3 regions of the Streptomyces sp. NPDC014727 genome follow, and region 3 is predicted to be linked to each of the others. Evidence: riboswitches for the same ligand, from Rfam matches in the RefSeq annotation. Region 3 holds a riboswitch; each other region holds the start of a gene.
The links. A riboswitch is a leader RNA that binds a small molecule or an ion and turns the genes downstream of it on or off. The one in region 3 is predicted to bind cyclic di-AMP.
Positions count from the first base shown of each region.

Region 1: linked by a shared signal. The riboswitch ahead of ACF1B9_RS04150 (NlpC/P60 family protein) and the one ahead of ACF1B9_RS34420 (peptidoglycan DD-metalloendopeptidase family protein) in region 3 are both predicted to bind cyclic di-AMP.
Region 2: linked by a shared signal. The riboswitch ahead of ACF1B9_RS22255 (M23 family metallopeptidase) and the one ahead of ACF1B9_RS34420 (peptidoglycan DD-metalloendopeptidase family protein) in region 3 are both predicted to bind cyclic di-AMP.

Region 1 is NZ_JBIBYR010000002.1:105,475-112,855, forward strand. It holds gene ACF1B9_RS04125 (type I restriction endonuclease subunit R) at 1-1,317, shown strand, start outside; gene ACF1B9_RS04130 (M48 family metallopeptidase) at 1,322-2,140, shown strand; gene ACF1B9_RS04135 (GNAT family N-acetyltransferase) at 2,172-2,927, opposite strand; gene ACF1B9_RS04140 (NlpC/P60 family protein) at 3,037-4,083, opposite strand; gene ACF1B9_RS04145 (hypothetical protein) at 4,440-4,793, shown strand; gene ACF1B9_RS04150 (NlpC/P60 family protein) at 4,916-6,064, opposite strand; cyclic di-AMP (ydaO/yuaA leader) riboswitch at 6,071-6,236, opposite strand; gene pcrA (DNA helicase PcrA) at 6,494-7,381, shown strand, end outside.
Region 2 is NZ_JBIBYR010000014.1:29,841-37,221, forward strand. It holds gene ACF1B9_RS22240 (DNA topoisomerase (ATP-hydrolyzing) subunit A) at 1-2,332, opposite strand, end outside; gene ACF1B9_RS22245 (M16 family metallopeptidase) at 2,602-3,984, shown strand; gene ACF1B9_RS22250 (M16 family metallopeptidase) at 4,011-5,393, shown strand; cyclic di-AMP (ydaO/yuaA leader) riboswitch at 5,843-6,010, shown strand; gene ACF1B9_RS22255 (M23 family metallopeptidase) at 6,023-6,829, shown strand; gene ACF1B9_RS22260 (GntR family transcriptional regulator) at 7,110-7,381, shown strand, end outside.
Region 3 is NZ_JBIBYR010000038.1:2,179-9,559, reverse strand. It holds gene ACF1B9_RS34425 (SGNH/GDSL hydrolase family protein) at 1-339, opposite strand, end outside; gene ACF1B9_RS34420 (peptidoglycan DD-metalloendopeptidase family protein) at 607-1,548, opposite strand; cyclic di-AMP (ydaO/yuaA leader) riboswitch at 1,552-1,712, opposite strand; gene ACF1B9_RS34415 (alpha-galactosidase) at 2,003-4,102, opposite strand; gene ACF1B9_RS34410 (tyrosine-protein phosphatase) at 4,328-5,140, shown strand; gene ACF1B9_RS34405 (DUF6126 family protein) at 5,162-5,329, opposite strand; gene ACF1B9_RS34400 (helix-turn-helix domain-containing protein) at 5,363-5,971, opposite strand; gene ACF1B9_RS34395 (aspartate aminotransferase family protein) at 6,053-7,381, opposite strand, start outside.

The DNA of each region.
Region 1 (7,381 bases), on a different contig from region 3:
GCAGTCGAGCATCCCGAAGAGACCGACCCGCTGCCGGGCGGCACCGTAGGCCTGAACCCCTGGAGCAATGAGGTTCCGGATGCCCCGGTCGAGAAGCCGCCGATCGCCTTCCTGATCGTGAAGTCGATGCTGCTGACCGGATTCGACGCCCCGATCGAGCAGGCGCTGTATCTGGACCGCCCGATCCAGGACGCCGAACTGCTCCAGGCCGTGGCACGCGTCAACCGGCCCGCCCGCCTCAAGCGCGAGGGCCGGGTCGTGGACTACTACGGCGTACTGAACAACCTCGCCGTGACGCTGGCCGCCTACCGGGGCGACCCGCCCGTGCTCGACGGGCTGCGCAGCCTGTCCTCGGAGGTACCGGGGATGACGGGGGCGGCGCGGCAGCTCCGCCGGTTCCTCAAGCGGCTGGGCACCGGCGGGCTGGACGGCCCCGGCGGCATGGGGCGGGCGATGATGGCCCTGCACGACCCGGAGGAGCGGGCCGAGTACGACCGGCTTCTCGGGACGTTCCTGGACGCGCTGGAACGTGTGCTCCCGCACGAGGCGGCCCTGGAGATGATGCCGTACGCCCGGCGATGGACCCAGCTGCAGTTGCGGGTCCGCAGGCACTACCGCGACGAGTCCGGCGGCACGTTCTCGATGCGTGGCTACGGACGCAAGGTCCGGGCGCTGATCGCCGACCATCTGGAGTTGCCCGAGATCACGCAGGCCATCGCACCGGTCTCCATCCTCGACCCCGATTTCGACGAGATTGTGGGACGCATCCCGGACATCCGCGAGTCCGCGGCCGAACACGAGCAGGCGCTCCGCTACCACCTCGAAGAACGCATCGCGAACGACGACCGGCAGGTGTACCGCGAGCTCTCCGAGGACCTGCAGCAGGTGCTCGACGAATTCGCGGGGCGCTGGGAGGACATCAAGCGGGAACTGGGCCCGCTTATCGACCGGGCACGACAGGCCGAGCAGGCGGATCCGGAGGCGGCGGGTCTGACACCGGTGGAACGGAAGCTGTACGTCAAGCTCACCGATCACATGGCCGAGCACCTGGTCTTCGGCGAACTCGACCAGGAGTTTCTGCGCGTCCTGACGGTCGATCTCGCCTCGCTCATCTCCGAGCACGTCTCCAGTGCGTCCTGGTCCGGACTGGAGACCAGCCTGGAGGATCTCCAGGTGCACATCTGGGCCCGGCTGCGCGAGAACAAGTTGCGGCCGGTCGAGGGAGGGCTGAAGCCGCTGACCGTGCTCTCCAATTCGATCGCGGGATTCGCGCAGGATCACGCCGGGGCGTTCCGGGCGGAGCGGCTGGGACAATAAGGGGGTGTCCGAGTCGTCGCCCCTTTACTTCGCCCCGCCCTCGCTCGTCGACGGGCAGGAACTCAAGGTCGACGGCAGGGTGTTCCTGGTGCGGGTGAGTGCGCGGCGATCGAAGCTCGGGCTCACGGTCGAGCGGGACGGCTCGCTGACACTGCGGACGCCGACGGGGTGCGCGGTGCAGAGAGCCGAATTGTTCGTGCGCAACAGCAGGCCGTGGATCGACGACAAACTCCGATTGCGCGTTGCACTGCGCCCGGTGCATCCGGTCCGTGCATTCACCGACGGCGAGACCTACCGGTACCTGGGCCGTGAGTACCGGCTCCTGCTGGTGGACGATCCCGGCGCACCGGTTCGGCTGTCCGCCGGGCGGCTGTGCCTGGACAGGGCCACCGCGGCAGATGTGCGACTGGCGCGGCGTTCGGTCACCGCCTGGTATCGCAAGGTGGGGCTGAACTGGGCGCAGGGACGCCTCCAGCCCTGGGCCGCGCGCATGGACGTCGACGAGCCGACGGTCACGGTGAGAGACGTCGGGCGCCGCTGGGGCACGTACCGGAACAGCGCCACCGACGCCGACGGCGGACGGATGGCCCTCCACTGGGCCGTCTTCCAACTTCCCGCCCAGCTCGTCGACTACGTCATCGCCCATGAGCTGGCGCATATCCGGGTGGCCGGGCACGGGCCTGACTACTGGCGGCTCCTGCGCCGGGCCATCCCGGAATGCGAACGCCTCAAGGGGGAACTGGACGAGATGGGGCGGAGGGTCTGGCTGGGGGACGTCCCGGTGGGCTCAACGGCACGCACAAGGGGCGTCCCCGAGGACTGACCGTCCATATGCAGCCGGGGCGGCGCGCAGATCATTCGAGCGAGATGTTCAGTTTCTCGCCGACCCGGCGGTAGCCGATGCCCGCGTAGATCCGCTCCACGTCGGCGTCGCCGGGCTCCAGCCACACCACCCGGCAGCCCTGCTCGAAGGCGGTGGCGGTCAGGTGGGCACAGAGCGCGGCGCCGATGCCGCGACGGCGGAACGCGGCCGCGACGGCGAGGCCGGTCAGCTCGCTGAGACCGTCGACCGGGACCGAGCAGCCGCCCGCGCCCGCCGGGACGCCGTCGACGGTGGCGAGGGCCGCGACCCCGCCGCCCGCGGCCGCCTCGCGCAGCCAGGCCGCCTCGCCGCCCTCGGGCTCGCCGGTACCGCCGTAGCCGTGGTGCTGGACGAGTGCCGCGGCGTCGAACTCCGCGTCGGTGACCGGTGGGGCGATCACGAGGGAGTCCACCGGCTTCGGCGGCAGCAGACCGGCGGGGGCGCAGGCCATGATCGGTGCCCGGTCCTCGACGGTGAACCCGGCGGCGAGCAGCGCGGGTTCGACGGCGGGCGCCCAGCCCGGCAGATACTCCAGCCGCGGCATCCGGTCGCGCTCGCGGAACGCCGCAATCAGCGCGTCGAGGTCCGCGGCCGTCGGTTCTGCGTCCTGGTCGGGTATCGCGTAATTGGCGTACTTGAGCGACCAGCCGGGGTTGTACCGCACGGTGAAGGGCCCGACCCGGAGGTGGTCGGGGGAGCGCAGGGCGAGCGTACGGGCATGGATCTGGACCTCGACGTCCATGGGCATGTGGGGTGTCCTCCGGTCGGCTGATCGATGGCGGGCCGCTCCGACGACGGGCCGTTGCGACGCCGGGAGTTGCCCCGACGGCGGGCCGATCCGAATCGGAGTCGGGAGCCTATGACACCCGGGTCGCTCCGGCGAAGGGCATCTGGTCGATCGGCGCGATCCGGACCGGCGCCCCCGGGCGCGGGGCGTGGATCATCTGGCCGTTGCCGATGTAGAGGCCGACGTGGCTGACACCGGAGAAGAAGAACACCAGGTCGCCCGGGGCCAGTTCGGAGCGCGAGATGTGCTGTCCGGCGTTGATCTGGGTGTACGTGGTCCGGGGGAGCGAGACGCCGGCGGACCGCCAGGCGGCCTGGGTGAGCCCGGAGCAGTCGAACGAGGACGGGCCGGTCGCGCCCCAGACGTACGGTTTGCCGAGTGCTCCGAACGCGAACGCGACGGCTGCGGCGGCACGGGTGGTGGGGGCGAGGGCGAGGCCGCGCGCGGTGCCCCGGTCGGCACGGCCGGCGGAACGCGCGCCGTTCGAGGCCTCGTAGGCGCTGCGCTCGGCCGGGGACAAGGTGGCGAGGAGCCGCTGCGCGTCGGCCAGCTTGGTCCTGACCGTCGCCTTGTGCTTCTTCAGCTCGGCCTGGCGCGACGCCAGCGCGGCCAGCTTTCCCCTGGCCTGGGAGCGCAGCTGGGCGATCCTGGCGACCTGCCGCTCCACCGTGTCGACCTCGGCGGCCTGGCGGTCGCTGATCCGGTCCACGTACGACGCGCGCTCCAGATACTGGTCGGGGTCGGAGGAGAGCGCCAGCTGCAGAGCGGGGTCGAGGCCGCCCGTGCGGTACTGCGCGGCGGCGAGCGAACCCAGCGCGTCGCGCGAGGCGTTGAGGCGCTCGGTGCGGCGGGCGGCCTCGTCGCGCAGGGTGTCGACGGCCTCGGCGGCGGCGGCGGCCTTCTCCTTCGCGCCGTTGTACTGCTCGGTGGCGACTTCCGCGTCGCGGTACAGCCGGTCCACCTCCGACCTGACCTGGGTGGGGGTGCGCTGGGGATCGGCGTGCGCGGAGCCCGGCAGAGCGGCAGCGGTGGCGGCCCCGGCGAAGGCGAGGGTGGCTGCGGTGCGGGCAGCAGAGCCGGTGTACGGGCGCTGCTTGGGTTTCCGATGCGCTGCCACGGGGGCGTGCGTCCTTCCTGGTGACTGCCCGACGGGGACTACCGGCGGGCCCGCCCGGGATCCGGTGGCGGGCCACCCACAGCCGGGCGGCCCGCCGCCGGATCCCCGGCGGGGTGACCGGCGTGCCGTCCGGGGGCGGAGCGGCGGTGAAGACGGTCACCTGGTCAGGGACGCTAAACCCGGGGCACGGGGAAGAGTCGTAATGACGCTTATTGCCCGAATTTGGCGCGGCGCTGTCTGTGTCTGATCGGAAAAATGACAACAGAGTCAGGCAATTGGTGCAGACACGAGTGAAGCGCCAGGAAGCTGTACCTGCCTGCGGAGTGGTGATATGGGCGGGGCTAGGCTGCGGCCTCATGGACGTACTCATTCATGTCTTCGTCGCCCTGCACATCATCGGTATCGCCTCGCTGCTGGGTGGTTTCCTGACCCAGATGAAGGCGATGGGCGCGGGCACGGCCCGGTTCGTCCCGGCGATGCTGCACGGCGCGCTGACGATGCTGGTCACCGGGGTCGCGCTGGTCGGGCTCAACGAGGCCGACGGCCACCACGTGAACAACATCAAGATCGGGGTCAAGCTGCTGCTCCTGGTCGTCATCCTCGCGCTCGTCTACGTCAAGCGGGACGAGGAGAAGGTCGACAAGGGCGCCTTCGCGGCGGTGGGCGGGCTGACGCTCGCCAACATCTTCATCGCCACGCTCTGGACCTGAGGGCCCCGGCCCGAAGTGCGGGACCCGAGGTCGCGGTCCCAGGTCTCCGTATCGCGGCCGGGACGGCGCCCGGCCCGGCCGGCGCGTGGGACGGGCCGGGCCGGGCGCGGGGGAGCGGGCCGTTACGCCGGCCGCACGCTGCCGTAGATCGGCATGTAGTAGATCGACTCCTCGCGCACGTTCGCGCCCGGCTTCGGCGCGTGGATCATCATTCCGTCGCCCTTGTAGATGCCGACGTGGCTGATGTCGTCGTAGAAGAAGACGAGGTCGCCCGGACGCAGATCCGCCGTGGCGACCTTGGTGCCGATCTTCACCTGGTCCCAGGTGGTGCGCGGGATGTCGACTCCCGCGTCCTTCCACGCGGCCTGGGTGAGCCCGGAGCAGTCGTACGAGGACGGGCCCGTCGCGCCCCAGACGTACGGCTTGCCCAGCTGGGCCCTGGCGAAGGCGAGGACCTTCTCCGCCTTGGTGGTGGCGCTGCTGTCCGAGCCGGTCCCGCCTCCCGCCGATGTACCGCTGCCGGACCCCGCCGCCTTCGCGGCCTCCTCGGCCTTGCGGTCCGCCTCCGCCTTGGCGGCGGCCTGCTGCCGCGCCAGTTCCTCCGCCTTGCGCTCGGCCTCCGCCTCCTTCTTCCGCTCCAGCGCCGCGAGCCGCGCCTTCTCCTCGGCGGTCAGCTTCGACAGCATCGTCTGCGCCTCGCCCAGCTTCTGCTGGACGTTCTGCTTGCTGGTGCGCAGCGTGGCCTGGGTCGTGGTCAGCGTCTCCAGGCTGCGCACCGCTTCGGCGCGCTTCTTCGAGGCCTTCGCCTGCTGGGCGCGGAAGTCCGTGACCGCCTTCTCCTGCTGACCGGTCATCCGGTTCATCAGCTGGCTCTGGTCGAAGTACGACTGCGGGTCGTCGGCGAGGAAGAAGGTGGCGCTCGGCGTGAGCGACCCGGTGCGGTACTGCGCGGCCGCGTAGGCGCCGAGCGTCCTGCGGGCTTCGTTGAGTTCGTCGGCGCGCTTCGCCACGTCGTCCAGGAGGACGTCCACCTTGGTGCGCTGGGCGGCGGAGGCCTCCTTCGCCTGGTTGTAGCGCTGGGTCGCGGTGCCCGCCTGCCGGTAGAGGTCGTCGACCTTCTTCTGGACGTCCTCGATGCTGGGCTTCGGAGCGGGGGCCGCCGTGGCGCTCTGCGTGGAGAGCAGGGTCACGGACGCCAGCGCGGCCGTCGTGAGACCGACGGCCGGTGTGGTGGTGCGCACCCGGGTACGCGGTTTGCGATGCGATGCCAAGACGGCATCTCCTTCCGTGGACCGCCTACCGGGTTAGCTGTCGGGTTCGGGCGGAACGGAAGGCTGCCCTACGGTCCGAGTGGGGGATAAGGACCGATTCACCCCGGTGACGCGTATGGGTCCCCGGCTCCGGACGTCCGTGAGGACAGCCCGGATTCGGCGCGGGCGCCCGCTCGGCGTGGTTCGCCTCAGGGGGTACGGGCCACCCGGTCGAGCACGGTAGCCAACCCGTGGTGCTGCTGTGAAGGTCGATGTTCGATATGCCCGATACGTTTTCGTGACCTCCGTGGGGCGGAGGTGACGAGGGCGGCCGAGGCCCGGAATCTCTTACGGAGGGTGGATGTCCGCTCTCTTTGCGTGCCCGGCGGCCGGGTGTGGTTCGCCGAGCGGCAGTCATGTGTCGGTGCGGCGGCCTAGACTCGACAAGCGATGAGCAGCCTCTTTGACGACAGCTTCCTGGCCGGCCTCCAGCACTCGGAGGAAGAGCCCCCGCCGCCCCCCGAGGACTCCGCACCCGAAGCGGTGCCGGAGGACCTCTTCGCGGGCGTCTTCGACGGGCCCCCGCCGCCCAGGGACGCGTACTACCGTGACGGTGCGCACCGCCCCGTCATCGATTCCGCGGCGCTCCTCGACGGGCTGAACACCGAACAGCGCGCCGCGGTGGTCCACGCCGGCTCCCCCTTGCTCATCGTCGCCGGGGCGGGCTCGGGCAAGACCCGGGTGCTGACCCACCGGATCGCCCACCTCCTCGCCGAGCGCGGGGTGCACCCCGGCCAGATCCTGGCGATCACCTTCACCAACAAGGCCGCGGGCGAGATGAAGGAGCGCGTCGAACAGCTCGTCGGACCGCGCGCCAACGCCATGTGGGTCATGACCTTCCACAGCGCGTGCGTACGCATCCTGCGCCGCGAGTCGAAGAAGCTCGGCTTCACCTCGTCGTTCTCGATCTACGACGCCGCCGACTCCAAGCGGCTGATGGCCCTGGTCTGCCGTGATCTCGACCTCGACCCGAAGCGCTTCCCGCCGAAGTCGTTCACGGCCAAGGTCTCCAACCTGAAGAACGAACTGATCGACGAGGAGACCTTCGCCGGCCAGGCTGCGGACGGTTTCGAGAAGACCCTCGCCCAGGCCTACGCGATGTACCAGTCCCGGCTGCGCGAGGCCAACGCGCTGGACTTCGACGACATCATCATGACGACGGTCCACCTGCTGCAGGCGTTCCCCGACGTCGCCGAGCACTACCGCCGCCGCTTCCGGCACGTCCTGGTCGACGAGTACCAGGACACCAACCACGCCCAGTACACCCTCGTACGCGAA
Region 2 (7,381 bases), on a different contig from region 3:
GCGTCGCGCCCGCCCAGCCGAACACCAGGACGTCCTCGCCCTTGAGGAACCGCTGGCAACGCACCCCACCGGTGGCCCGGCCCTTGCGCGGATACTGGTCGAACGGGGTGAGCTTGCACGTCAGCACCGAGTCGTCCAGCGTGCCGTGCGAACCGGCCACCGTGAAGACCACCGCGTCCGCTGCCGGATCCACCACGGTGAACGAGATCACCTCCGCGCCGGCCGCGAGCTTGATCCCCGCCATGCCTCCTGCCGGCCGTCCCTGCGGCCGCACCTGCGCCGCCGGGTAGCGCAGCAACTGCGCATCGGACGTGATGAAGACCAGATCCTCCTCGCCCGTGCGCAGCTCGGCCGCGCCGACGATCCGGTCACCGTCCTTGAGGGTGATGACCTCCAACTCGTCCTTGTTGGCCGGGTAGTCCGGGACCACCCGCTTGACGACTCCCTGCAGGGTGCCGATCGCCAGGCCGGGGGAGGCCTCGTCGAGGGTGGTGAGGCAGATGACCTCCTCGTCGCTCTCCAGCGTGAGGAACTCCGACACCATCGCCCCACCCGAAAGATTGGGTGCCGCGTGGGTGTCCGGCAGCTGGGGCAGATCGATCACCGCGAGCCGCAGCAGCCGTCCCGTCGACGTCACCACACCCACATCACCGCGAGCCGTCGCCGGCACGGCAGAAACGATCACATCGTGCTTGGCACGCTTGGCGTCCTCGGTGAAGACGATCGGATCGTCATTGGCGGTACGGGCCAGCAGCCCGGTCGACGACAACAGCACCCGGCACGGGTCGTCCGCCACCTCCAGCGGCACCGATGCGACCTGCGAACCGGCCGACTCCAGCAGAACCGTACGCCGATCGGTACCGAACTTCTTCGCGACCGCGGCCAGTTCGGAGGAGACGAGCTTGCGCAGCTCGGTGTCCGAATCGAGGATGGTGGTCAGCTTGTCGATCTCGTCGTTGAGCCGGTCCCGCTCGCTCTCCAGCTCGATCCGGTCGAACCGGGTCAGGCGGCGCAGCGGGGTGTCCAGGATGTACTGGGTCTGGATCTCGCTCAGCGAGAAGCGTTCGATCAGCCGCTCCTTCGCCTGCGCCGAGTTGTCACTGGACCGGATGAGCCGGATGACCTCGTCGATGTCGATCAGCGCGACGAGCAGGCCCTCGACCAGATGCAGCCGGTCACGGCGCTTGCCCCGGCGGAACTCGCTGCGCCGGCGCACCACGTCGAAGCGGTGGTCGAGATAGACCTCGAGCAGCTCCTTGAGCCCCAGCGTGAGCGGCTGTCCGTCCACCAACGCCACATTGTTGATGCCGAAGGAGTCCTCCATCGGCGTCAGCTTGTACAGCTGCTCCAGCACGGCCTCCGGAACGAAGCCGTTCTTCACCTCGATGACCAGGCGCAGGCCGTGCTCGCGGTCGGTCAGGTCCTTCACGTCCGCGATGCCCTGGAGCTTCTTCGACGAGACCAGGTCCTTGATCTTGGCGATCACCTTCTCCGGTCCTACGGCGAAGGGCAGTTCCGTCACGACCAGGCCCTTGCGGCGCGCCGTCACGTTCTCCACGGAGACGGTCGCGCGGATCTTGAACGTGCCGCGCCCGCCGGCGTACGCGTCCTTGATGCCGCCCAGGCCGACGATCCGGCCACCGGTCGGCAGATCGGGGCCGGGGACGAACCGCATCAGGGTCTCCAGGTCCGCGCCCGGATGCTTGATCAGATGCCGGGCGGCGGCGATGACCTCGCCCAGGTTGTGCGGCGGCATATTGGTCGCCATGCCGACCGCGATCCCGGACGACCCGTTGACCAGGAGGTTCGGGTACGCGGCCGGGAGAACGGTCGGCTCCTTCTCCTGGCCGTCGTAATTCGACTGGAAAGCGACGGTGTCCTCGTCGATCGACTCCGTCATCAGCGACGTCGCGTCGGCCATCCGGCACTCGGTGTACCGCATGGCGGCCGGCGGGTCGTCGTTTCCGAGCGAGCCGAAGTTCCCGTGGCCGTCCACCAGGGGGAGCCGCATGGAGAACGGCTGTGCCAGACGGACCAACGCGTCGTAGATCGACGCGTCGCCGTGCGGGTGCAACTTGCCCATGACCTCGCCCACGACACGGGCGCACTTCACGAAGCCGCGGTCGGGGCGCAGGCCCATCTCGTTCATCTGGTACACGATGCGGCGATGCACCGGCTTCATGCCGTCACGGGCGTCCGGCAGGGCCCGTGAGTAGATCACCGAGTACGCGTACTCAAGGAAGGAGCCCTGCATTTCGTCGACGACGTCGATGTCGAGGATCTTCTCCTCGAAGTCGTCCGGCGGCGGGGTCTTCGTGCTGCGGCGGGCCATCGCTGCTGCGACTCCTTCACGGATTCTGTTCGGGCAACCTGAGACTCTGACGTCGACCATTGTGGACCGCCGCACTGACAACGCCGACCTCGACCCGTCCCAGGAGCCGCTCCGGACCCCTGCCAGGTGGTTCCACGGTCCGTCGGGAAGGGGGCGCGCCCCTCTTTCACGCGAACTTCCGCGGTATGGGAACTTCGTCAGGTGTCTGTGCGCTTGCTTACAGTGGCAGGTCTCGCAGGAAATCCAGTATCGCGATCGAAGGGACGTACATGCCCATGGGTCACACGGCCACAGCCCGGGCCGGCTCCGGCGGCTTGACAGCGACCGAGCACCGTCTGGCCAACGGCCTGCGCGTGGTGCTCTCCGAGGACCATCTGACCCCGGTCGCCGCGGTCTGCCTCTGGTACGACGTCGGTTCGCGCCACGAGGTCAAGGGACGCACCGGTCTGGCTCACCTCTTCGAGCACCTGATGTTCCAGGGCTCCGGCCAGGTCAAGGGGAACGGCCACTTCGAGCTGGTGCAGGGGGCCGGCGGTTCGCTCAACGGGACCACCAGCTTCGAGCGCACCAACTACTTCGAGACGATGCCCACGCACCAGCTGGAGCTGGCCCTCTGGCTGGAAGCCGACCGCATGGGCTCGCTGCTCGCCGCGCTCGACGAGGAGTCCATGGAGAATCAGCGGGACGTCGTCAAGAACGAGCGACGCCAGCGCTACGACAACGTTCCCTACGGTACGGCGTTCGAGAAGCTGACGGCCCTGGCCTATCCCGAGGGCCACCCGTACCACCACACGCCGATCGGCTCGATGGCCGACCTGGACGCGGCGACCCTTGAGGACGCGCGCGCCTTCTTCCGTACGTACTACGCGCCCAACAATGCGGTGCTCTCGGTCGTCGGCGACATCGATCCCGAGCAGACGCTCGCCTGGATCGAGAAGTACTTCGGCTCCATCCCGTCCCATGACGGCAAGCAGCCGCCGCGCGACGGCACGCTCCCCGAGACCATCGGCGAGCAGCTGCGCGAAGAAGTGCACGAGGAGGTTCCGGCGCGGGCGCTGATGGCCGCCTACCGGCTGCCGCACGACGGCACCCGTGAGTGCGACGCGGCGGATCTCGCGCTGACCGTGCTCGGCGGCGGCGAGTCGTCGCGGCTGCACAACCGTCTGGTGCGCCGTGACCGTACGGCCGTGGCGGCCGGATTCGGGCTGCTGCGGCTGGCCGGTGCCCCCTCGCTCGGGTGGCTGGACGTCAAGACGTCCGGCGGTGTCGAGGTGCCGCAGATCGAGGCCGCGGTCGACGAGGAGCTGGCCCGGTTCGCGGCCGAGGGCCCCACGCCCGAGGAAATGGAGCGTGCGCAGGCTCAGTTGGAGCGGGAGTGGCTGGACCGGCTCGGTACGGTCGCGGGCCGCGCCGATGAACTGTGCCGGTTCGCCGTGCTGTTCGGTGACCCGCAACTCGCCCTGACCGCGGTACAGCGGGTGCTCGACATCACCGCGGAAGAGGTCCAGGCCGTCGCCAAGGCCCAGCTGCGCCCCGACAACCGGGCGGTGCTGGTCTACGAGCCGGTCGAATCGGCCGAGCCCGCGGACGCAGCGGACACCGATGAGACCGACGCCGACGACACCGACGCGCACGAAGGGGCGGACAAGTGACCGACGCTGCCGCGACTGGAGTTTCGATGCAGTACCACCCGCAGCCCGCCCCCGGCGTCGCGCGGCCCTGGGCCTTCCCCGCGCCGGAGCGCGGCGCCCTGCCCAACGGCCTCACGGTGCTGCGCTGCCACCGCCCCGGCCAGCAGGTCGTGGCGGTCGAGATCTTCCTCGACGCTCCTCTGGACGCGGAGCCCGAGGGCCTCGACGGCGTGGCCACGATCATGTCGCGGGCGCTGTCCGAGGGCACCGACAAGCACACCGCCGAGGAGTTCGCCGCCGAACTGGAGCGCTGCGGCGCCACCCTCGACGCGCACGCGGACCACCCCGGAGTCCGGGTCTCCCTGGAGGTCCCGGCCTCCCGGCTGGCCAAGGCGCTCGCGCTGGTCGCCGAGGCGCTGCGATCGCCCGCCTTCGCCGACAGCGAGATCGAACGGCTGGTGCGCAACCGGCTCGACGAGATCCCGCACGAGCAGGCCAACCCGGCCCGGCGAGCCGCGAAGCAGCTCTCCAAGGAACTCTTCCCGGCCACGGCGCGGATGTCGCGCCCGCGCCAGGGCACCGAGGAGACGGTTGAGCGGATCGACTCGGCGGCCGTGCGTGCCTTTTTCGACGCCCACGTCAGGCCGTCCATGGCAACCGCCGTGGTCGTCGGTGACCTCACCGGCATCGACCTCGACGCGTTGCTCGCCGACACGCTCGGTGACTGGTCGGGCGACGCCGCCGAGCCGCGTCCGGCCCCGCCGATCACGGCCGACGACACCGGCCGAGTGGTGATCGTCGACCGTCCCGGCGCGGTGCAGACGCAGCTGCTGATCGGCCGGATCGGCGCCGACCGGCACGACAGCGTGTGGCCGGCCCAGGTGCTGGGCACGTACTGCCTGGGCGGCACGCTCACCTCCCGGCTGGACCGTGTGCTGCGCGAGGAGAAGGGCTACACCTACGGCGTGCGGGCCTTCGCCCAGGTGCTGCGGTCGTCGGCCCCGGACTCCGCCGCGGGGGCGACCGGTGCCGCGATGCTCGCCATCAGCGGATCGGTGGACACGGAGTCCACCGGACCGGCGCTGGAGGACCTGTGGACGGTCCTGCGGACCCTGGCGGCCGAGGGGCTGACCGATGAGGAGCGCGAGACGGCCGTGCAGAACCTCGTGGGTGTCGCACCGCTGAAGTTCGAAACGGCGGCCTCCGTCGCGGGCACTCTCGCCGACCAGGTCGAGCAGCACCTCCCGGACGACTACCAGGCACAGCTGTACGCCCGGCTCGCGGACACCGGAACGGTCGAGGCGACCGCAGCGGTGGTCAACGCCTTCCCGGGCGACCGCCTGGTCACGGTCCTCGTCGGTGACGCTGCGCAGATCGAGGAGCCGGTCCGCGCCCTGGGCATCGGACAGGTGTCGGTGGTCGCCGGCTGACGGTCGTCGTACGCCGGACGACCGACCCGGCGCGGGTGCGGGTGCGGGTGTGGGCGTCGGCTGCCCGGTCGCGTGCGACAGATCGCTGCCCGACTGTCACGTTCGATCGGACACCGGCGGAGCTCCCGACCACGCGCGGGTCGGCCCGGAGGCGTTCCCGGCTTTGCACGGGGCGCCCCGGCGGAGCATCCGCAAGAGCAGGTCGCACCGGCTGAGTGCCGGTCGCCCCGGTAGATCCACGATTCGCCGTGGGTGTGCATACCGGGACAAGAGGGAGGCCTTGTGCGTCGCGTTCGCCAGGGTCTCCCTTTTGTCCGTTCCGGGAGGAGGTTGCCTGTCCGCCCTGTGGGATGCGCTACAAAACGGCCTGTCCGTTTGGTGAATGAAGGCGGCCCCGCTTAGCGTCGGCCGGGCTGTCCGCCACTCGTATGCCGCAACCGTGACATACCGGGCAGTCATCGCCGAGTCCCCGTCAGGCGCGAGCCTGGGGAGCCGGGGACCCACGCAGTCCCTGGGGTGAATCGGATGCCTGATCCTCGGTGAGGCCGGGGCGTCCGTAGGAGACCTTCCTGCTCCGAACCCGTCAGCTAACCCGGTAGGCGAGAAGGAAGGAAAGGATCAGCCACTCCATGGCTTTCACCCGTGCCGCCGGGAAGCATCGTGCCCCGAGCCGACTGACCCGCGGGAGCGCGAAGATCGCCGGCGCCGCGGCTCTGGCGACCACCGGAGTCATCGGCGGCATGGCCTCTCCGGCCCTCGCCGCGGACACCGGGACTCCCTCCGTCAGTGAGACCGGTCTGAACCAGATCATCGCCATCGAGGGCGCACTCGCCGACCAGATCGCCGCCCAGGCCGACGCGCAGAAGCACCAGGCCGATGTCGCGGCCGATGCGAAGGCGGAGGCGGAGGCCCAGCGCAAGGCCGAGGCCAAGAAGAAGGCAACAGAGGCGAAGGCCAGGGCGGAGCGCGCGGCCGAGGCGCGTGCCGAGAAGGCGCGTGCCGCCCGGTCCGCCGAGCGCGCCCGTCTGGGCTCCTTCCAGCTCCCGGTCGCCGGCTCGTACGTCACTACCGGTTACAAGTCCAGCGGCTCGCTCTGGTCCTCCGGCAGCCACTCGGGCATCGACTTCCACGCCGCGTCCGGCAGCACCGTCGTCGCCGTCGGCGCGGGAACGGTCGTCGAGGCCGGCTGGGGCGGCGCGTACGGCAACAACATCGTCCTCCGGATGACGGACGGCACGTACACGCAGTACGGCCACCTCTCCTCGATCGGCGTCGCCGTCGGTCAGAGCGTCGGCGCCGGTCAGCAGATCGGCCTCTCCGGCTCGACGGGCAACTCCACCGGGCCGCACCTCCACTTCGAGGCCCGGACCACGCCCTCGTACGGCTCCGACATGGACCCGGTCGCGTACCTGCGCGCCCACGGCGTCAACGTCTGACCGGCGCCCGTCCGCCACACCCCTTCGAAGGCCTCGGCGTCACGCCGGGGCCTTCGTCGCGCCCGACACCCGCGCCCGACAGTCGCGCCCGACAGTCGCGCCCGACACCCGGGTTCGACCGCCGAACCGCCCATGGTGCTGTCCGCCGGGCCGGCCCCGCGCGACCAAAAGGTATTCATGAATTTCCATCTGGCATCGGAAATGTGGCCGCATTGCAATAGAGTCGCAGAACAGGCGTCGGTCGGCCGCGTGTCGCAGGGATCAAGGCGGAGGTTCGGACATGCGCATTCCGGCGCATTCGGTATGCACGGCAATCCGTGACGACATCGTCTCCGGCGTCTTCGAACGCGGCAGTCGGCTCACCGAGGAGTTGCTGGCGCGCCGTTACGGCGTGTCCCGTGTCCCGGTACGGGAAGCGCTGCGCACCCTGGAGTCGGAGGGGTTCGTGGTCACCCGTCGGCACGCGGGAGCCTGTGTCGCCGAGCCCTCCGAGCAGGAGGCCGCCGACCTCCTGGAGGTCCGGGCGCTGCTGGAGCCGCTGGGTGCCGCACG
Region 3 (7,381 bases):
GTCGTTGCCGCCCGCGCAGAAGCTGACCAGGTCGGGTGCGAGCTCCTTGGCGCGCGGCACCTGCTCCTCGACGATCTGGTCCAGGAGTCGTCCGCGTACGGCGAGATTGGCGTACCTGAAGTTCCCGTGCGCGGAGCCTTCGGTGCCCGTCGCGGGATCGGGGTCCGGGAGCTGGTCCGCGAGAAGCACCGCGAACCGGTCCGCCCAGCCGACAAAGGTCCCGTCCGGGCCTGGGTCCCCGACCCCCTCGGTGAAGCTGTCGCCAATCGCCGCGTACGACCCGATGACACCATGTCGGTTGATGACGCCACGTTGATTATTTCTCGAATCGTCTGCCACAAACGCTTATCCTGCACCGCCGAATGTGACCTACGCGACCGTAATAAGGGGTTGACGGGTGGTGAGATAGACCACCCGGTCAGGTTTGGTAAACGGGGAATAAGCAGAAGCGGGGGGGGGGCGCCGCGGCCCCCCCCCGCTTCTGTGTGGCTCGGGCCACGCCCAGGGCCTGTCGTCCGGATCACGCCGGGCTCGCGTGCCCGGCACGCCGATCCGGCCCGATCCGGACGAAAGACGCCGGTTGTTTCAACTGCCCTGCTGTTCGGCTCAGACGTAGATGCCGTGCGAAGCCAGGAAGGCGATCGGGTCGATGTCCGAACCGTACGCCGGGCCCGTGCGGACCTCGAAGTGCAGGTGCGGTCCGGTGGCGTTGCCGGTGGCGCCGGAGAGGCCGACCTGCTGACCGGTGCTCACGGACTGGCCCGCCGAGACGGAGATCGAGGACAGGTGACCGTACTGCGAGTAGTGGCCGTCGGCGTGCTTGATGACGACCTGGTTGCCGTACGCGCCACCCCAGCCGGCGGTGACGACGGTGCCGGAGGTGATGGCCTTCACGCTGGTGCCGGTGAAGACGGGGAAGTCGATCCCGGTGTGGCTGCCGCTGGACCAGTTGGAGCCGGAGGCACGGTAGCCGGTGGTGTGGTTGCCGGGGACCGGGTGGACGTAGCCGGAGCTGCTGCTCTGGGCGGCCGGGGCGGAGGTCTTGGACTCCTTGACCGGGGCGGACTTGGCCGGGGCGGACTTCTCCACGACCGACGAGGGAACCGAGAGGGCCTTCGAGGGGAGGGCCGATCCCGCGCCGGCGCCGGTGGCCGCGTCGTCGGCCGACGCCTTGCCGCCGAGCGTCAGCTTCATGCCCGGGAAGATCAGACCGGGGTCGTCGCCGACGACCTTGCGGTTGTCCTGGTACAGCTTCTGCCAGCCGCCCTCGATCTTGTGCTCGGTGGCGATCTTCGACAGGTAGTCGCCGGAGACGACGGAGTAGGTCGTGGTGGCGGCCTGCTTCTGCGCGACCGGCTGGGCCGGGGCGGCATGCGCGGCGATGGAGGCGGACTGCGCGGCGGCGGCCGGGGCGGTCTGTTCCGCGGCGTGGGCACCGGTGGCGCCGAGCAGCGGCAGCGCGATGACGGCACCACCGGCGCCTGCGGCGGCGACACCACGGGCGATGACGCCGGACTTCGTACGACGATGCTTACCCGATATGGGCATGGGGTGTTTCCTCTCCGGCGCCTACGAGGTGAGCTGTCGGGTTCGGGCTGGAGATGCCCGGCCGCGCCGAGCGCGGCTTCACCCCGAGCCGGCCGGATTTCTCCGATCGGCGGCCTACCTGGTTCCCCCGCTCCTGCCACACGATGAGTGGGTGCGAATTCCGGGCGGCGGCAGGATTAGGCGGTCCGACCGGATTGACGGCGACCGTAAGCGAGTCTGGACGGCGAGAACAAGCCATCGGTTCCGCACCGGAATCCGCGCCGGGAATTCGACACGGAATTCCGGTCACACTCCGTGGATCAAAGATCTTGAATTTCCGCGCCGCGCACGGAATATCCGACCGCCCCGCCAGCACACACCGTCACGGATATGATCCCGCTCACGAGCGGGCGACCATCCACCCGACAAACAGTGCGTGTTCGGACCAAATCTGCGCATTGCGGACACATCATGTTCATCGCTCGCGCCGCAGCCTCAGCACCCCCGCGTCGAGATCCCCCTGAAGCCCGGTGTGCAGCCCCTGGTGCAGCAGCACCGAACCGTGGTGCACCTCCCCGGTGTCCAGGCAGGTGTACGTCGCCGCGGGGTCGAGCCCGCGCAGCCTGAGGGCCGGGGGCCGCTCCCCGTATCGCTGCGCCTCCAGCCACATCAGGACCACGCTCTCCTCCCCGTGGACGTACTGGACCGCGCTGAGTCCGCCCCGCGGGGCGCGCAGCCGGTACAGGGCGCCGTGCTGCACCACCGACCGGATCTCCTTGTAGAGGCCCACCCAGTCCCGCGCCTCGGCGAGTTCCCCCTCACTCCATTCAGTGAGGTCCCCGCCGACCCCGAGCACACCGGCCATCGCGCTCACGAAGCGGAAGCGCAGCGAGCTGACCCGGTCGTTGAGCTGGACGTTCGGACTGTCGGTGACCCAGGCGGCCATCACCCGGGCCGGATGGATCTGACCGAAGCCCTCCTGGATGGCGAGGCGGTCGAGCGGGTCGGTGTTGTCGGAGGTCCACACCTGGTCCGTACGGGACAGAATCCCCAGATCGATCCGGCCGCCGCCGCCCGAGCAGGACTCGAAGGCGACCGAGGGGTGCGCGGCCCGGAGTCGGTCGATCAGCGCGTAGAGGGCGTGCACATGCTCGACCCAGAGCTTCTGCGGATACTCCTCGCCGGGCCAGCCCGCATCGGTGAAGGAGCGGTTGAAGTCCCATTTCACATAGTCGACGGGCGCGCTGGAGAGCAGCGCGTCCAATTGCTCGTAGAGATGGTCCCGCACATCGGTGCGGGCCAGATTGAGCACCAGCTGATTACGGAACTCGGTACGCGTCCGGCCGGGGAAGTGCTGCACCCAGTCCGGGTGTGCGCGATAGAGATCGCTGTCGGCATTCACCATTTCCGGCTCGACCCAGATGCCGAACTGCATACCGAGACCGTGCACTTCGTCGGCGAGCGGCTTCAGCCCACCGGGGAAGCGGTCCGGATTAGGCGTCCAGTCCCCGAGCCCCGCCCGGTCACTGGTGCGCCGGCCGAACCACGCGTCGTCCACGACGAACAGCTCGACCCCCATCGCGGCGGCCCGCTCGGCGAGGACGAGCTGCTGCTCCTGCGAGATGTCGAAACCGGTCGCCTCCCAGGAGTTGTAGAGCACCGGCCGCAGACTCTCGGCGTCCGGGATCACATGGGCCAACTGCCAGGCGTGCCAGGCCCGGCTCGCCCCGCCGAACCCCTCCGCGCTCCACAGACCGGCGAAGACGGGTGTGACGTAGGACTCCCCCGGTCCGAGCAGCAGCAGTCCGGAGTCGTCGTAGCCCGCGCCGCCGGTGATCTGCACGAGCCCGTCGGGGAGCCGCTGTACGCAGATCCGCCACGACCCGGACCAGCCGAGCGCGCAGCCGTACACCTCGCCGCTCTCCTCGGTCGCCGCACCGTCGGCATCGAGTGCGACCCACGGCAGGTACTGGTGGCCCGTATGGCCGCGCCTGCTGGAGATGACGCTTTCGCCGTACGTCAGCTCAGCCCGTGCGAGCCGGGACTCCGCCGCCCAGCGGCCGTGCAGCCGGCTCAGCCGCCAGCCGTCACGGGCGGGCAGCGCCCAGGCGGCGGCGTCGGCGCGCAGCAGTTCCAGCGGCGGGCCGTCGGGCCCGGCGTGGGCGACGGTGGCCCAGCGCTCGATCACATCGGAGTCGTTCCGCATCCGGTAGTGCAGCGTGAGGGCGAGCCGGTGCACGGTGTCGGTGAAGCCGATACGGAGTTCGTCCCCGTCCACCACGGCATCGGCGAAGGCCCACTCCGTGCCACGGACCTCGGGGGTACGTACCGAGAGGGCCGGGCGGACGAACCGCGGGCCGCCCTCCATGGGGTACTCCTCACGGCCGTCGAGCCAGGACTCGAACCCCCTGGCCGGCGGTTCCGGCGCCGCTGCCAGGGCCTCGGCTGCGGCGAGGGAGATCCGCGGTCCCCAGTGGAGATGGAGCAGTTCGTCCCGCTCGGTGATGCGCAGTGCGTAGCTGCTGCTCGCCCCGGTGAGCAGCCAGGTCCGGCCGTTGTCGCCAGTCTCGATCATCGCTCCCCCACATTCCAACAGTTCCGCACATCATCGACCATCGCCGGGCAGGCAGGCAACGGTCTCGCGACGAATTCACCGGACGGATTCACCACCGGGGCACGGGGGTTCACGTGGTATCGACAAGGAAAGGCCGAGATGATTGCCTGAGGAATCAATGTCGTATCGTCGCGGAAGTGGCCTTGTCGGCGACTCGCGTCGACGCCAGACACCCCAGGAGTCCCTGTGACGCAGCAGTTGCCGCAGATCCCGTCGACGGAACCCGAACTGGCGGGTGTCCGCAATTTCCGCGACGTGGGCGGACTACCCACCGCGGACGGCCGGCGGGTGCGGCACGGACGACTCTTCCGCAGTGGTCACCTCGCGCACGCCACCGCCGAGGACGCCGCGTTTCTCGGCGGGCTCGGCCTGCACACCGTCTTCGACTTCCGCAACGCCGCCGACCACCGGCTCGACGGCCTGGACGTGGAACTTCCGGGCGTACGCAACGTGAGCATCCCGCTCTCCGACCCCGCCGACGGCGCCGAGTTCTGGCGGATGGTCCGGGACGGCGATCTCGACCAGCTGCGTTCGCTCCTCGCCGACGGCAAGGGGACGGACCGGATGATCGCCTCGTACCGCTCGATCATCCTGGACCGTACCGCCGAACACAGCCGGGTGCTGCACGCCCTGGCCGAGGACAGCGTTCCGGCGTTGATGCACTGCGCGGCGGGCAAGGACCGGGCCGGTCTGTCGATCGCGGTGTCGCTGCTGGCGGTCGGCGTCGAGCGCGAGGCCATCGAGGCCGACTACCTCAAGTCCAACGACGCCCACCGCCGCTACCGGGTGCGCCGCAGCGACACCTCGGCGAACGGCATGTCGCCCGAGGTGATGGAGCTGCTCAATCCCCTCTTCGGCGCCCACGCCGCGTATCTGGACGCGGCCTTCGCGACCATCGAGGAGACCTGGGGCAGCACCGACCGCTATCTCTCCGAGGGACTGAAGCTCGCCCCCGAGACCCGTGAGCGGCTGCACGAGCAGCTCCTCGACGAGGCGTAGCCCGACCACTTTTCGCGGTGGTCAGCCCTTGCCGGCCACCGCGAAGAGCAGATAGAGGAAGGCCGCGAAGATGTGTCCGGCGATGAGGTAGGCGAACAGCCGGATCACCACACCGCGCGGGAACTTCCGCTCCTGGGCCTCGTAGTTCTTCCTGGACCCGAGCGGGTCGAAGTTCTCTGAATCGGACATGACAGTCCTCTCTGGCGACCGGACGGACCGGTCTCAGCGACGGTGGATACCGCTGCCGAGGCACAGCTCGGCGGCGGGGCTCTGCAGCAGGGTGTGGACGAAGAGCAGCTCTGCACCGTCACGGTCGACGGCCGTGATCCGGTGCGGGGTGAGCGAGTCGAAGTGCGCGCTGTCTCCGGGGGCGAGATCGTGCACGGTGTCCCCGAGCGTGACCCGCAGGTGCCCGGCGAGCACGTGCAGCCATTCCTCACCGGGATGGACGCGCACGAGGTCGCCCTGCGCACCGTGCGGAACCCGGACGCGGAGCGCCTGCATCGCCCGGCCGGCACCGCCGGCCCGCCGGTACATCCAGCCGTCGGCCTCGGCCCCGTCGAACCTTCCGCCACGGATGATCGCGTCACGTTCCGGGGGCGTCTCGCCCAGCAGTTCGGAGACCGTCGTACCGTAGATCCTGGCAAGGCCGAGGAGCATCGGCAGCGACGGCTGACGACGGCCCGTTTCGAGCCGGGAGAGATGGGCGGGCGAGAGCCCGGCCCGCTCGGCGGCGGTCTCCAGGGTGAGACCACGGCTGCGGCGCAGATCGCGCAGGCGTGGCGCGATCCCGGGCAGCTCGTCGGCCACCCCTCCGTCCGGAGTGTTCATGTACCCATTGGGCCAGGAACTTTCCTCGGAGGCAAATTCCTTGCCTCAGAGGCAAAAGCCACGAGCCACACATTCCGCGGGTCAGCGGTTGGCTACGGCCTGCTTGACCAGGGTCCTGCCGAAGTCCCACATCAGCCCGCCACCGCTATGCGCGTCGTCCATCACGGCGGTGAACGCGGTGACGAACCGGTCGACCTCCGGCTCCCCGATCACCAGGGGCGGAATCAGCTTGATCACCTCCAGATGGTCGCCCGAGACCTGGGTGAGGATGCGGTGCTTCTGGAGCAACGGCACCACCACCATCTGCGCGAAGAGGCCCTTGCGGGCCGCCTGCAGCATGGTCCAGCGGCCGCGGAGCTTCAATGACGACGGCCGCCCGAACTCGATGCCGATCATCAGCCCGCGCCCGCGCACCTCGTGCAGCAGCTCGTAGCGGTCGACCAGCGCGGCCAGGCGCTCGCGCAGCAGATCACCGGTGCGGCGCGCGTGGGCGACGGTCTCCTCGTCCTCCATCACCGCGAGGACCGCGAGACCGGCCGCCATCGCCTGTGCGTTGGAGCCGAAGCTCGCGGAGTGGACCAGGACCCGGTCCATGGACGAATAGACCTTCTTGAAGATCCAGTCCTTGCCCAGCGTCGCCCCGACCGGCACATAGCCGCCGGAGAGGGCCTTGGCGACACAGACCAGATCCGGTTCGACTCCTTCCTCGTGCTGGTACGCGTAGAAGTCGCCGGTCCTGCCGAGGCCGGTCTGCACCTCGTCGGCGATGAGCAGCGCCTTGTGCTGGTGGAGCAGGTCCTGTGCGGCCCGCAGGAAGCCGGGCGGCGCGGTGTGGACGCCCTTGCCCTGGATGGGCTCGACGACCAGTGCCGCCACGTCGCCGCGTTTCAGCTCCCGCCGCAGCGCGTCGAGATCACCGAGTTCGATGGCGGTGTCCGGCAGCAGGGGCGCGAAGCCGTCCCGGAAGCCGCTCTCCCCGTTCACCGAGAGCGAGCCGGTCGTCAGCCCGTGGAAGGCGTGCGCGCAGTAGAGGATCCTGGGCCTGCCGGTGGCGTACCGGGCGAACTTGAGGGCGGTCTCGACGGCCTCCGTACCGCTGTTGCCGAAGAACACCCGGTCCAGGTGCGGGCTGTACGTGAGCAGCTTCTCCGCCAGCAGCCCCGGCAGCGGCTGGCAGTCGAAGCGGGTGAGGTCGGCGAGCGAGGCGTCGAGGACGTCGTGCAGGGCCTTGCGCACCACGGGGTGGTGCCGGCCGAGTCCCATCACCCCGAATCCGGCGAGCATGTCGAGGTAGTCGTTGCCGTCCGCGTCCCAGAAGTGCGCGCCCTCGGCCCGTTCGTAGACCTTGTCGAAACCGATGGTGTGCAGCATGCGGGGCAGCTGGTGATTGAGGTGTCTGGTGTGCAGCTC